3 regions of the Micromonospora sp. NPDC049903 genome follow, and region 3 is predicted to be linked to each of the others. Evidence: predicted binding sites of a transcription regulator. Region 3 holds the regulator's gene; each other region holds the start of a gene.
The links. The regulator HrcA, encoded in region 3, represses chaperone genes, less so after heat shock. The targets are predictions, from matches to a motif close to GGTTNGCACNCTCNNNNNGAGNGTGCNAACC.
Positions count from the first base shown of each region.

Region 1: the regulator HrcA is predicted to act here: its motif matches at 1,791-1,821, upstream of groL (chaperonin GroEL).
Region 2: the regulator HrcA is predicted to act here: its motif matches at 1,821-1,851, upstream of groES (co-chaperone GroES).

Region 1 covers NZ_JBITKL010000002.1:356,660-360,937, reverse strand. The annotation lists gene ACIBO1_RS06480 (cold-shock protein) at 1-180, shown strand, start outside; gene ACIBO1_RS06475 (hypothetical protein) at 307-1,743, shown strand; gene groL (chaperonin GroEL) at 2,017-3,639, shown strand; gene ACIBO1_RS06465 (hypothetical protein) at 3,692-3,931, opposite strand; gene ACIBO1_RS06460 (GNAT family N-acetyltransferase) at 4,001-4,278, opposite strand, start outside.
Region 2 covers NZ_JBITKL010000002.1:47,751-52,028, forward strand. The annotation lists gene groL (chaperonin GroEL) at 1-1,302, opposite strand, end outside; gene groES (co-chaperone GroES) at 1,373-1,687, opposite strand; gene ACIBO1_RS04965 (helix-turn-helix domain-containing protein) at 2,046-2,846, shown strand; gene ACIBO1_RS04970 (DUF397 domain-containing protein) at 2,837-3,028, shown strand; gene ACIBO1_RS04975 (methyltransferase domain-containing protein) at 3,638-4,278, shown strand, end outside.
Region 3 covers NZ_JBITKL010000024.1:51,467-55,744, forward strand. The annotation lists gene hemW (radical SAM family heme chaperone HemW) at 1-661, shown strand, start outside; gene ACIBO1_RS26585 (DUF4870 domain-containing protein) at 678-1,310, opposite strand; gene hrcA (heat-inducible transcriptional repressor HrcA) at 1,522-2,544, shown strand; gene dnaJ (molecular chaperone DnaJ) at 2,618-3,763, shown strand; gene ACIBO1_RS26600 (16S rRNA (uracil(1498)-N(3))-methyltransferase) at 3,765-4,278, shown strand, end outside.

The DNA.
Region 1 (4,278 bases), on a different contig from region 3:
TGGTTCAACGCCGAAAAGGGCTACGGCTTCATCGCCGTCGACGGCGGGCAGGACGTCTTCGTCCACTTCTCCGCGATCGAGATGGACGGCTACAAGGCGCTGGACGACGGCCAGCGGGTGGAGTTCGAGATCGCCCAGGGCCAGAAGGGCCCCCAGGCCGAGCGGGTACGCGTCATCTGAGCACACCCCGGACCTCGCCGGCTGATCGTCGGACGGGGTTTTGGGAACGTGGCCGATGCAGGGCTGCGGCGCCGGGGCCGACCAGGGAAGATCATGGGCCGATCCAGCCATCGCTGAGGAGCGTCCATGTCCGACCAGCCGCCCCCGGCGGGTCCGTCCTCGTCCCCCGACGAGCCGGACCGGCCCTCGCCCGCGAACGAGCCGACCCCGCTGGTGAACGAGCCCGACTCAGTCGCCACCGGGCCCGACCCATCCGCGAACGAGCCTGATCGGTCCACCGAGCGGGGCGACGGGCGGCCACCGGTCGACCCCACCGCCCCCTACCCGCAGTCGGCCGGATCCGTGACGCCGCCGGTCGACCCGACGGCCCCGACGCCACCGACTGACCCGACGGCGTCGGTCTCGCCGCCGGGTGCCGGTGAGCCGTCCGTGGTGTCGCCGGGGCCGGGCGTCTCGGGCGAGCCCGCTCCGGCCCCGGGTGTGGGGTCGGCGGCCGCCGCGCCGTGGGGCGGTGGCCCCGAGTCCGGCGTGCCCGGCCAGCCGGGTGCACCAGCGCCCGATCCGGGTCAGCCCTATCCGGGTGAGCCATATCCGGGTCAGCCCTATCCCGGTCAGCCGTACCCGAGTCAGGTCGGGGGGCCGCTGCCCTATCCCGGTCAGCCCTATCCCGGTCAGCCCTATCCGACGTCGCCCTACGGTGGGTACCCGGGGCACGGCCTCGACCCGGCCAGCCCGTTGGTGAATCCGCCCGGTGCCGGGGTGGGTGGCTGGTACGCGCGCTGTGTCGGCGCGGTTCGTCGGGGCTGGCCGGTGCTGCTGCCGATCGTTCTGATCACGCAGGTGCTGCCGGCGATGGTGGTGGCGGTGCTCGGGTTGGTGATCGACCCCACCGCGCGCTGGGAGGACCAGCTCGCCGGCGACAGCGCCGTGCTGCCCACCGGGTTCTGGGCTGACGCCTTCGTGTGGGTGGGCAGCCTGTTCGGGGCGGGTCTGATCGCCAGCCTGGCGCAGTGCGTGGGGTGGGCCGCCGGCACCTGGGTGATCGCCCGGCAGGCGGCGGGTGCCCCGGTCGACCTCGGCACGGCCCTGCGCTACGGGCTCCGGCGGGCGCTCGGGCTCTGGGGTTGGACCCTGCTGTTCGGCATGATCGTGCTGTTCGGCCTCTGCCTCTGCTTCCTGCCCGGCATCTACGCGGTGTTCGCGCTGGCGATGGTCGGCCCGGTCTACCTGTTCGAGCGGGACAACCCGATCGGCCGTTCGCACCAGATGCTGCGGCAGCGGCTGGGCCTGCTGCTCGGCCGGTTGGCGCTGGTGATCGGCGCGGTGATCGCCGTGTCGTTGGCCGCGGCCATGATCGAGCAGGCGGCGCTGCTGTCGATCGGCACCGGTCCGATGGACACCCGGATGGTGACCGTGGGCACGGTCGTGGTGACGGTGATGACGGCGCTGCTGACCCTGCCGGCCCACCTCGCCCAGTTGGTCGGGCTGGTCGTCACGTACGCCGAGCAGCGGGCACACGAGGGTCCGGTGAACGACGCCCAACTGGCGCACGAACTCGGCTGATCGCGGCGGTCGTGCTTGCACTCGGCAGGGCAGAGTGCTAAACAAGTCATTGGCACTCGCATGGCGTGAGTGCCAATTGGTCGGGACGGTGGGGCCACCGCCGCACTCGGGGGACGACCCCGGGCGGGGCAGTGGCCGGTCGTCGCGGGCTATCCGGCCCGGCCGAGGAGACGTCGCCGTCGCCAGGTGGCGACGTCCCAAGGTGCGTACACCAGACGGCCCGTCCGGGGCACACCCCGGCTGGTCCGTGAGTGTCCAGGAGGACAACGCCGTATGGCCAAGATGATCGCGTTCGACGAAGAGGCTCGCCGTGGCCTTGAGCGGGGCATGAACCAGCTCGCCGACGCCGTGAAGGTGACCCTCGGCCCCAAGGGCCGCAACGTCGTGCTCGAGAAGAAGTGGGGTGCCCCCACCATCACCAACGATGGTGTGAGCATCGCCAAGGAGATCGAGCTCGAGGACCCGTACGAGAAGATCGGCGCCGAGCTGGTCAAGGAGGTCGCCAAGAAGACCGACGACGTGGCCGGTGACGGCACGACGACGGCGACCGTCCTGGCCCAGGCTCTCGTTCGCGAGGGTCTGCGCAACGTGGCCGCCGGCGCCAACCCGATGGCCCTGAAGCGGGGCATCGAGACCGCCGTGGCCAGCGTCTCGGAGGAGCTGCTGAAGCTCGCCAAGGACGTCGAGACCAAGGAGCAGATCGCCTCCACCGCCTCCATCTCCGCCGGTGACAACACCGTCGGTGAGATCATCGCCGAGGCGATGGACAAGGTGGGCAAGGAAGGCGTCATTACCGTCGAGGAGAGCAACACCTTCGGGCTGGAGCTGGAGCTCACCGAGGGCATGCGCTTCGACAAGGGCTACATCTCGGCCTACTTTATGACCGACCCGGAGCGTATGGAGGCCGTCTTCGACGACCCGTACATCCTGATCGCCAACAGCAAGATCTCGTCGGTCAAGGACCTGCTCCCGATCCTGGAGAAGGTCATGCAGTCGGGCAAGCCGCTGCTGATCATCGCCGAGGACCTGGAGGGCGAGGCCCTGGCCACCCTGGTGGTCAACAAGGTCCGGGGCACCTTCAAGTCGGTCGCCGTCAAGGCGCCGGGCTTCGGTGACCGCCGCAAGGCCATGCTGACCGACATCGCCATCCTCACCGGTGGCCAGGTCATCAGCGAGGAGGTCGGCCTCAAGCTGGACGCCGCCGGTCTCGACATGCTGGGCCGCGCCCGCAAGGTCGTGGTGACCAAGGACGAGACCACCATCGTCGACGGTGCCGGTGACGCCGAGCAGATCCAGGGCCGGGTGAACCAGATCCGGGCCGAGATCGACAAGAGCGACTCCGACTACGACCGGGAGAAGCTGCAGGAGCGCCTGGCCAAGCTGGCCGGCGGTGTTGCGGTGATCAAGGTCGGCGCGGCCACCGAGGTCGAGCTCAAGGAGCGCAAGCACCGCATCGAGGACGCCGTCCGCAACGCCAAGGCCGCCGTCGAGGAGGGCATCGTCCCGGGTGGTGGTGTCGCGCTGGTACAGGCCGGCAAGACCGCCTTCGACAAGCTGGACCTGGCCGGCGACGAGGCGACCGGCGCGCAGATCGTCAAGATCGCGCTGGACGCCCCGCTGCGGCAGATCGCCGTCAACGCCGGCCTGGAGGGTGGCGTCGTCGTCGAGCGCGTCCGCAACCTCGACGCCGGCCACGGCCTGAACGCCGCGTCCGGTGAGTACGTGGACCTGCTGGCCGCGGGCATCATCGACCCGGCCAAGGTGACTCGCTCGGCGCTGCAGAACGCCGCGTCGATCGCCGCGCTGTTCCTCACCACCGAGGCCGTCGTGGCGGACAAGCCGGAGAAGACCCCGGCCGCCCCGGCTGGTCCGGGTGGCGGGGACATGGACTTCTGAGTCCAGCTCCAACACCGGAAAGGGCGGGCCGCGTCAGCGGTCCGCCCTTTTCCTATGTCGGTAGCGGCCGCTCGTCGCGCCGCTGCGCCCGGTCGTACGGTGGGCGGTGCGGTGCCGGTTCGTCGACCAGGATGAGCGGCTCCTCGGGTGCTTCGGCTGCCCCGCTCATCTCCGCCAACTGCTCGGCGTCGCCGTAGTCCAGCCGGTCGATCGGCAGTTGGGCCGGGAGTTCGGGAACCGCGACCAGTGGCACCGCCAGGGTGTCCCGGGTCTGCTCGTCATCCGTGGTCATGGCTGCCTCCTCTATGCAAAACCGTAGGGGGCGTCGATGACCGCGGTGGGTGAACGGTGCTATCGGCGGCTATGAGCCGGTTGACTCGTTCCGGCTGCCGAGCGCCCTGCGGTACAGGAAGAAGACCCGCTCGATCCGGGCACCCGCGCTGCCCGAGTAGAACGGCACCGGCCCGACCCAGCCGATCTGCGCGAACTCGACGCCGGCCGCCCGCTGGTCCCGTAGGCAGCGACGGAGCAGGACACCGCCGATCCCCGACCCCTCGGCGGCGGGCGCGGTGCCCATCGGCCCGAACCAGCTCGGCCGGGACGACCCGTACGCGGCGAAGCCGAGCAGCTCACCGTCGC
Region 2 (4,278 bases), on a different contig from region 3:
CTCGTCACCGGTGAAGCCCAGGTCGTCGTCGAGCACCGGCAGGATCTGGGCCAGGGCGGCACCGCCGCCGGGGACCGTACCCTCCTCGACCGCAGCCTTGGTCGCGGCGATGGCGTCCTCGATGCGGTGCTTGCGCTCCTTCATCTCGACCTCGGTGGCCGCGCCGACCTTGACCACCGCGATGCCGCCGGAGAGCTTGGCCAGCCGCTCGGCGAGCTTCTCCCGGTCCCACTCGGAGTCCGACGCCTCGATCTCCTTGCGGATCTGGGCGACCCGGTCGGAAACCTCGGTGCCCTGACCGCCACCGTCGACGATCGTGGTGTTCTCCTTGTCGACCACGATGCGCCGGGCGGTGCCCAGCACCTCCAGGCCGACCTGGTCGAGCTTGTAGCCCAGCTCGGGCGCGACCAACTCGGCACCGGTCAGGATCGCCATGTCCTGGAGCATCGCCTTGCGACGGTCGCCGAAGCCGGGGGCCTTGACCGCGCAGACCTTGAGGGTCTTGCGGATCGCGTTCACCACCAGGGTGGACAGGGCCTGGCCCTCGACGTCCTCGGCGACGATCAGCAGCGGCTTGTTGTTCTGGAGGACCTTCTCCAGCAGCGGCAGCAGCTCCTCGATCGCCGAGATCTTCTGCGTGGTGATCAGGATGTACGCGTCCTCAAGGACGGACTCCTGCGACTCCGCGTCGGTGACGAAGTTCGGCGAGATGAAGCCCTTGTCGAACTGGAGACCCTCGGTCACGTCCAGCTCGGTGTGCAGGGCGGAGCCCTCCTCGACGGTGATCACACCGTCGCGGCCGACCCGCTCCATCGCCTCGGCGATCAGCTCACCGATGGTGGAGTCCTGCGCGGAGACCGTCGCGACGTGCGCCACGGCCTTCTTGTCGGAGACCTCGACGGCCTTGCCGAGCAGCGCCTCGGAGACCTTCGCGGAGGCCGCGTCGACGCCCCGCTTGAGGCCGGCCGGGTTGGCACCCGCGGTGACGTTGCGCAGACCCTCGCGGACCATGGCCTGGGCCAGCACGGTCGCGGTGGTGGTCCCGTCGCCGGCGACGTCGTTGGTCTTGGTCGCCACCTCCTTGACCAACTGCGCGCCGAGGTTCTCGTACGGGTTGGTGAGCTCGATCTCCTTGGCGATGGTCACACCATCGTTGGTGATCGTCGGCGCACCGAATTTCTTGTCCAGGACGACGTTGCGCCCGCGCGGCCCGAGGGTGACCTTGACCGCGTCCGCGAGCGCGTTGACACCGTGCTCCAGCAGGTGCCGGGCGTCGTCCGAGAAGCTCAGGATCTTCGCCATGAATGTCCCTTCGACGCGACGTTGCCCCGGCCCGGCGAGCCGGACCGGGGCAACGTCACTGATCGGTTGGTTACTTCTCGATGACCGCGAGGACGTCGCGGGCGGAGAGCACCAGGTACTCCTCGCCGGCGTACTTGACCTCGGTGCCGCCGTACTTCGAGTAGAGGACGGTGTCGCCGACGGAGACGTCGATCGGCACGCGGTTGCCCTTGTCGTCGATCCGGCCCGGGCCGACAGCGAGGACGGTGCCCTCCTGCGGCTTCTCCTTGGCGGTGTCGGGGATCACGATGCCCGAGGCGGTGGTGGTCTCGGCCTCGTTCGCCTGGACCACGATGCGGTCCTCGAGCGGCTTGATCGCAACCTTGGTCGCGGTAGTCACGGGCATACCCTCCTGGGGTACTTGGTTTCGTTACCGATCGGCATGCCGACCGGCGTCAATTGCCACATGCCACCGGGCGGGGCCGTCGTCGCGGGTGCCGGTCCGCCTGGCGTTCAACCCCCGGGCAGCAGGGCCCGGACGTTGGCACCCTCAGGGTGAGAGTGCTAATCGCAGGTTATTCCTCGGCTAGCACTCCGTCAAGGAGAGTGCCAACCCGCCACCCCGTGTCGCCACTCTTTCCGCACTCTTGCGCCACTCTTTCTCCACCGTTCGCCACGGTTGACCGCGACACGCCGACACTCGCTTCCGCCCCGAACGACCAATCCTTACTCTCCGGCGCGACTACGTGACGGAGGGCGGACAGATGGCGGACATGCCAACCCTGGGTTTCCTGCGCGACCAACTGCGCCGGGCCCGCAAGCTGCGCGGGCTCAGCCAGGAGGAACTGGGCAAGATGGTCAACTACGCTCCGTCGTCGATCAGCGCGATGGAGACCGGGCAGAACCAGCTCAGCGCCGACTACCTGGCCCGGTTCGACAAGGTGTTGGAGACCGGCGGACTCTTCGTCGGGATGCTGGAGCTGATCCGGCTGCACGCCGAGCCGGACTGGTTCCGACCGTGGGGCGAGATCGAGCGGGAGGCCATCGCGCTGCGCTGGTACGACCCGACGGTGGTGCCGGGCCTGCTCCAGACCGAGGCGTACGCACGAGCGATGCTGCGGGCCGGGCCGCCGCTGACCGACGAGCAGATCGAGAAGCGGGTGCTGGCCCGGATGGCGCGGCAGAAGGTCCTCGCCCGCGAGGAGCCGCCACAGCTCGTCGCGGTGCTCGACGAGCAGGCGCTGCGCCGGCAGGTGGGCGAGCCCACGACCATGTACGAGCAGGTGAAGCACCTGCGCGCCCTCGCCGACCATTCGCACGTCCAGGTACGGATCGTGCCGGCCGAGACGCCGTGGTACATCGGGCTCCACGGTCCGTTCGTGCTGGCCCGGCTCGCCGACGGCACCGAGGTGGCCCACCTGGACAACCAGCTCCGGGGCCACACCGTGGACAGCCCGAACGAGCTTGCCAGCCTCGGACGGCGTTGGGAGACTGTGGCCGGTGAGGCGCTGCCGCGCCGGCAGTCCGCCCGCCTGATCGAGGAAGTGGCGAACTCATGGACCTGACCCGTGCCGCCTGGCGCAAGTCCTCCCGCAGTAACGCCAACGGCGGCGCCTGCGTCGAGGTAGCCGACAACCTGCCCGGCGTCGTCGCCGTACGTGACAGCAAGGACCCGACCGGCCCGGCGCTCACCTTCACCCCGGCCGCCTGGCACGCCTTCGTCACCACCCACCACCCCACCCGCTGACCACGCCCCGGCGCTGATGCTGGTGCGGACCACCCTCAGCACCCGCCGCCGCCGTCGCCCCGCCTTCCCATCGCCCTGCCGCCGCCTCGCCGCCGTCCCGCTGTCGCGCTGTCCCGCCGTCCCGTCGCCCGTCGTCCCTCGTCCGTCGCCTCGTCTCCCGCCCGCCTCGTCGATCATGGAGTTGTGGTCGACGAAACGCCCCGATCCGGGGCATTTGCACGAGCCACGACTCCATGATCGACGGGGCGATGGGCGGGCTGCCGCATGGTCGGCGGGGCGATGGGCGGGCTGCCGCATGATCGGCGGGCGGACGAGATGCCGCGAACGGTGTCGAGGTCACCTGCCTCCGCGAGGAACCCGTCGACCGCCCGCAGCCGCTCGATCCAGGATCGAGTGGTATCCAGGCGACCGCGAGACCACTCGATCCTGGATCGAGCACGATCATGACCAGGACAGCGCCGGGCGGGGCGGTCGGCCACGGTCGGGGCGGGGACAGCGCCGGTCGGGGACAGCGGCGGGAGCGGCCGGGGACAGCGGCGGGGGCAGTGGCGGGGGCAGTGGCGGGGGGCGGTCGGGGCGGGGACGGAAGGCGGCCCGGACAATGGGCGGGTGGATCTGGAGCAGTTTGCCGCGTTGCGTACCGACGAGGGGTCGGCGGCGCTCGACGCGGCGGGGCGGGTGGCCGGCGGCGACCCGCTGCACGCGGCGGCCACGCTCCGCGCGGCCGGGGTGCCGGCCGGACTGGCGGCGGCGGCACTGACCCAGGCGGAGTTGCGCCGCCGCGCCACCGGCAAGTTCGGGCCGGAGGCGAGCGACATGTTCTTCACCCGGCCCGGTCTGGAGCAGGCCACCCGCCGGGTCGTCGCGGATCGCCGGGCGCGCCGCCTGCGAGCGGCCGGGGTGGGCACCCTGGCGGACCTGGGGTGCGGGTTGGGCGCCGACGCGCTGGCCGCCGCCCGCGCCGGCATCCGGGTGTACGCGGTGGAGGCCGACCCGCTCACCGCCGCGCTCGCCGAGGCGAACGCTCACGCCGCCGGGGTGGCCGACCTCGTCACGGTCGAGTGCGGCGACGCCACCACGTTCGACGTGACCCGGGTCGACGCGGTCTTCTGCGATCCGGCCCGCCGTCGGGCCGGCACCGGTCGCCGGATCTTCGACCCGAACGCGTACTCGCCGCCCTGGGACTTCGTCGTCGGGCTCGCCGAACGGGTGCCGCGCACAGTGGTGAAGGTGGCGCCAGGGATCGACCA
Region 3 (4,278 bases):
CGTCAACCTGGACCTGATCTATGGGACGCCGGGGGAGCGGGCGGAGGACTTCGCCGAGTCGCTGGCCCAGGTGGTGGCGGCGGGCGTCGACCACGTCAGCGCGTACGCCCTGATCGTCGAGGACGGCACCCGACTGGCCGCGCGGATGCGACGCGGCGAGCTGCCGTACCCGGACGACGATGTCGCCGCGGAGCGTTACCTGGCCGCCGAGGCAGCCCTCGACGCGGCCGGTTTCTCCTGGTACGAGGTGTCCAACTGGGCGCGGACACCGGCCGCCCGGTGCCGGCACAACCTGCTGTACTGGACCGGCGGCGACTGGTGGGGCCTCGGCCCGGGCGCGCACAGCCACGTCGGTGGCGTGCGCTGGTGGAACGTCAAGCACCCCCGCGAGTACGCGAGCCGGCTCGCCGCCGGTGAGTCCCCCGGGATGGCCCGGGAGGTGCTCACCGACGGCGAGGCACACATGGAGGACGTCATGCTCCGGCTGCGGCTCGCGTCCGGGTTGCCGCTGGACGTCCTCGACGAGGCCGGTCGGGCGGCCGCCGCGCGGGCGGTGGCGCAGGGCCTGCTCGCCGCGCCGGCCCACGCGGCCGGCCGCGCCGTCCTCACGGTGCGCGGCCGGCTGCTCGCCGACGCCGTGGTGCGGGACCTGCTGCCCTGACAAGCGTCTCCGAGGGTCAGCGCTTCACGAAGGCGTAGGTCATCGGGTAGCGGTAGAGGGCGCCCTCGTTGGCCTTGACCCCGGCGATGATGCCGAAGATCACCGGCACGATCCAGACCAGGAACGGCACGAAGAACAGCAGGCCGCAGGTGATCGCGGTGAGCACCCAACTGAGCAAACCGGCGATCGCCCAGGTGATCTGGAAGTTCACGGCGGCCACCGAGTGCGCCCGGACCACCGGGCTCTGCTGGCCTCGGGTCATCATCGCGATCAGCGGCGCGACCCAGCCCAGCAGGCCCCCACCCACGATCACCCCGAGCGGGCCACCGAAGTGGGCGATCAGCGTCCAGGTCTTGTCCTCGTTGTTGGCGTAGCCGCCGCCGGGGGGACCGTAACCACCCGTCGGGTACCCGACACCGGGTGCGCCACCTGGCGGGTACTCGCCCGGCGGGGGATAGCCACCCGGCGGGGGGTAGCCGCCTGACGGCGGATAGTCACCGGGCGGGCCGTAACCGCCGGGTGGCGGGGGCTGGTCGCCGGTGGGCGGCGGATAGCCGCCGGGCGGGGGATAGCCGGGCTGGCCGGAGGAGCCCGACAGTGGAGAAGTGGGGTCGTCGCCGGACCCTGGAGGACGAGGTGGTTCAGTCATGTGGCCACGGTAGGTGCCAGCGGCAACGGACGCACCATAGCGACACCGGGGCGTGTCAACCCGTCGGCCGGTTTCCGCCACGACCGGGACGACTTGATCATCGCGGGCACGGGAACCCCGACGTAGACTGGCACTCGCTACAGTCGAGTGCCAGAGTGTTCCTCTGGCACTCTGGGCGCTCCGGGCTGACCTGCGACAGGAGGTGGGGAGGATGGGTCTCGACGACCGGAAACTCGCCGTGCTCCGGGCGATCGTCGAGGACTACGTCGCCACCCAGGAGCCGGTCGGCAGCAAGGCGCTCGTGGAACGGCACCAACTCGGTGTGTCCCCGGCCACCGTACGCAACGACATGGCCGTGCTGGAGGAGGAGGGCTACATCCGCCAGCCGCACACCAGTGCCGGACGGGTGCCCACCGATCGCGGCTACCGCCTCTTCGTCGACCGGCTCAGTCGGGTCAAGCCGCTCAGCCCGGCCGAACGCCGGGCGATCGAACGGTTCCTGGTCGGCGCGGTGGACCTCGACGACGTGGTGCACCGGACGGTACGCCTGCTCGCGCAACTGACCCGCCAGGTCGCCGTGGTGCAGTACCCGAGCCTGGCCCGTTCCACCGTCCGGCACCTGGAACTCGTGCCGATCTCCACCACCCGGCTGACGCTGGTGATGATCGCCGACACCGGCCGGGTCGAGCAGCGGCTTGTCGAACTGCCCGCGCCGGTCCCCGCCGACGACGTCCTGGACCTGCGCCGACTGGTCAACGAGAAGCTGGTCGGCACCCGCCTGTCCGACACGCCACCGCTGGTGCAGACACTCATCGACGAGTGCGCGCCGCACCTGCGGGCGGCCATGACCACGCTCTCCACCGTCCTGCTGGAGACCCTCGTCGAACGGCACGAGGAGCGGCTCGCCCTGGCCGGCACCGCCAACCTGGCCCGGGGTGGCCTGCTCGACTTCCAGGGGTCGCTGCGCCCCATCCTCGAAGCGCTCGAGGAGGAGGTGGTGCTGCTCAAGCTCATCGGCGAGGTCGAACCGAGCACGCTGCGGGTCCGCATCGGCGACGAGAACCAGATCGACAACCTGCGGGCGGCGTCCGTGGTCAGCACCGGATACGGCCCGGGCGCGACCATCGTCGGGGGGATGGGCGTGCTGGGACCGACCCGGATGGACTACCCCGGAACAATCGCCACGGTGAGGGCCGTGGCACGCTACGTGGGCGAGCTGCTGGCCCAGAACTGACCAGTCAGGGCCGACGGCAGGCTGCCGCCACCGACCGGCGTAACGCGAGACGAACACGAGGACACGGAACCCAGTGGCCAGGGACTACTACGGCATTCTCGGCGTGAGCCGAGGGGCCTCCGACGACGAGATCAAGCGCGCCTACCGCAAGCTGGCGCGCCAGTTCCACCCGGACGTGAATCCGGACCCGGAGGCCCAGGAGAAGTTCAAGGACATCAACGCCGCGTACGAGGTGTTGTCCGACGACCGGAAACGGCAGATCGTCGACCTCGGTGGCGACCCGCTCGCCCCGGGCGGCGGCGGTGCCGGTGGACCGGGCGGCCCCGGTGGCGCCGGACCCTTCGTCGGCTTCCAGGACATCATGGACGCCTTCTTCGGCGGGGCCACCGGCGCCGGGCGTGGCCCGCGACCGCGTACCCGGCCCGGGGCCGACGCGATCCTGCGGCTGGAACTCGACCTGCAGGAGACCGCCTTCGGGGTCGAGGCCCCGATCACGGTCGACACCGCGGTGCTCTGCACCACCTGCACCGGGGCCGGCACGGCCGCCGGCACCCACCTGGCCACCTGCGAGGCGTGTGGTGGCCGGGGCGAGGTGCAGTCGGTGCAGCGCACCTTCCTCGGCCAGGTGGTGTCCGCCCGACCGTGCACGGTCTGCCAGGGCTACGGCACGACCATCCCGCACCCCTGCCCCACCTGCGCCGGTGACGGCCGGGTCCGGACCCGCCGCTCGCTGACCGTGAAGATCCCGGCCGGCGTCGAGGACGGGATGCGGATCCGCCTGGCGCAGCAGGGCGAGGTCGGTCCGGGTGGCGGCACCGCCGGTGACCTGTACGTGGAGATCCACGAGCGGCCGCACGACGTCTTCTCCCGCAAGGGCGACGACCTGCACTGCCGGGTCACCGTGCCGATGACCGCCGCCGCGCTCGGCACCCGGCTGACCATCAAGACGCTGGACAGCGAGGAGCCGGTCGACGTCAAACCGGGCACCCAGCCGGGCAGCACGCTGCGGCTACGGGCCCGGGGCGTACCGCACCTGCGCGGTGCCGGTCGGGGCGACCTCTACGTCCACCTCGACGTGCGTACCCCGACCAAGCTCGACGCCGACCAGGAGCGGATGCTGCGGGAGTTCGCCGTGACCCGGGGCGAGGAGGTCGCCGAGCTCAGCAAGCAGGGCGGCTTCTTCTCCCGGATGCGCGACGCCTTCAACGGTCACGCCTGAGGTGTCCGCACCGCTCTTCCTGGTCGAGTCGCTGCCCACCGGCGACTCGACGGTGCTCGACGGGCCGGAGGGCCATCACGCGGCGACCGTGCAGCGGCTCCGGGTCGGCGAGGAACTGCTGCTCGCCGACGGTCGGGGCGGCACCGCCGACGCCGTGGTCACCGCCGTCGGCCGAGGCACGCTCGACCTGGACATCACCGGTCGCGGGTACGTCGACGCGGCGAACCCGCGACTGGTGGTGGTGCAGGGCATCGCCAAGGGTGACCGGGGCGAGTTGGCCGTGCAGGCGATGACCGAGACGGGCGTGGACGAGATCGTGCCCTGGGCGGCGTCCCGCTCGGTGGTGCAGTGGCGCGGCGAACGAGGCGTACGCGCCCGGGGCAAGTGGGTGGCGACCGCCCGGGAGGCGGCCAAGCAGGCCCGCCGGGCGTGGCTGCCGGTGGTGGCCGGCGCCCCGGACGAGTCAAGCGCGTCGGTGGCCCGCCGGATCGCCGGTGCCGCCGCAGGCTATGTGC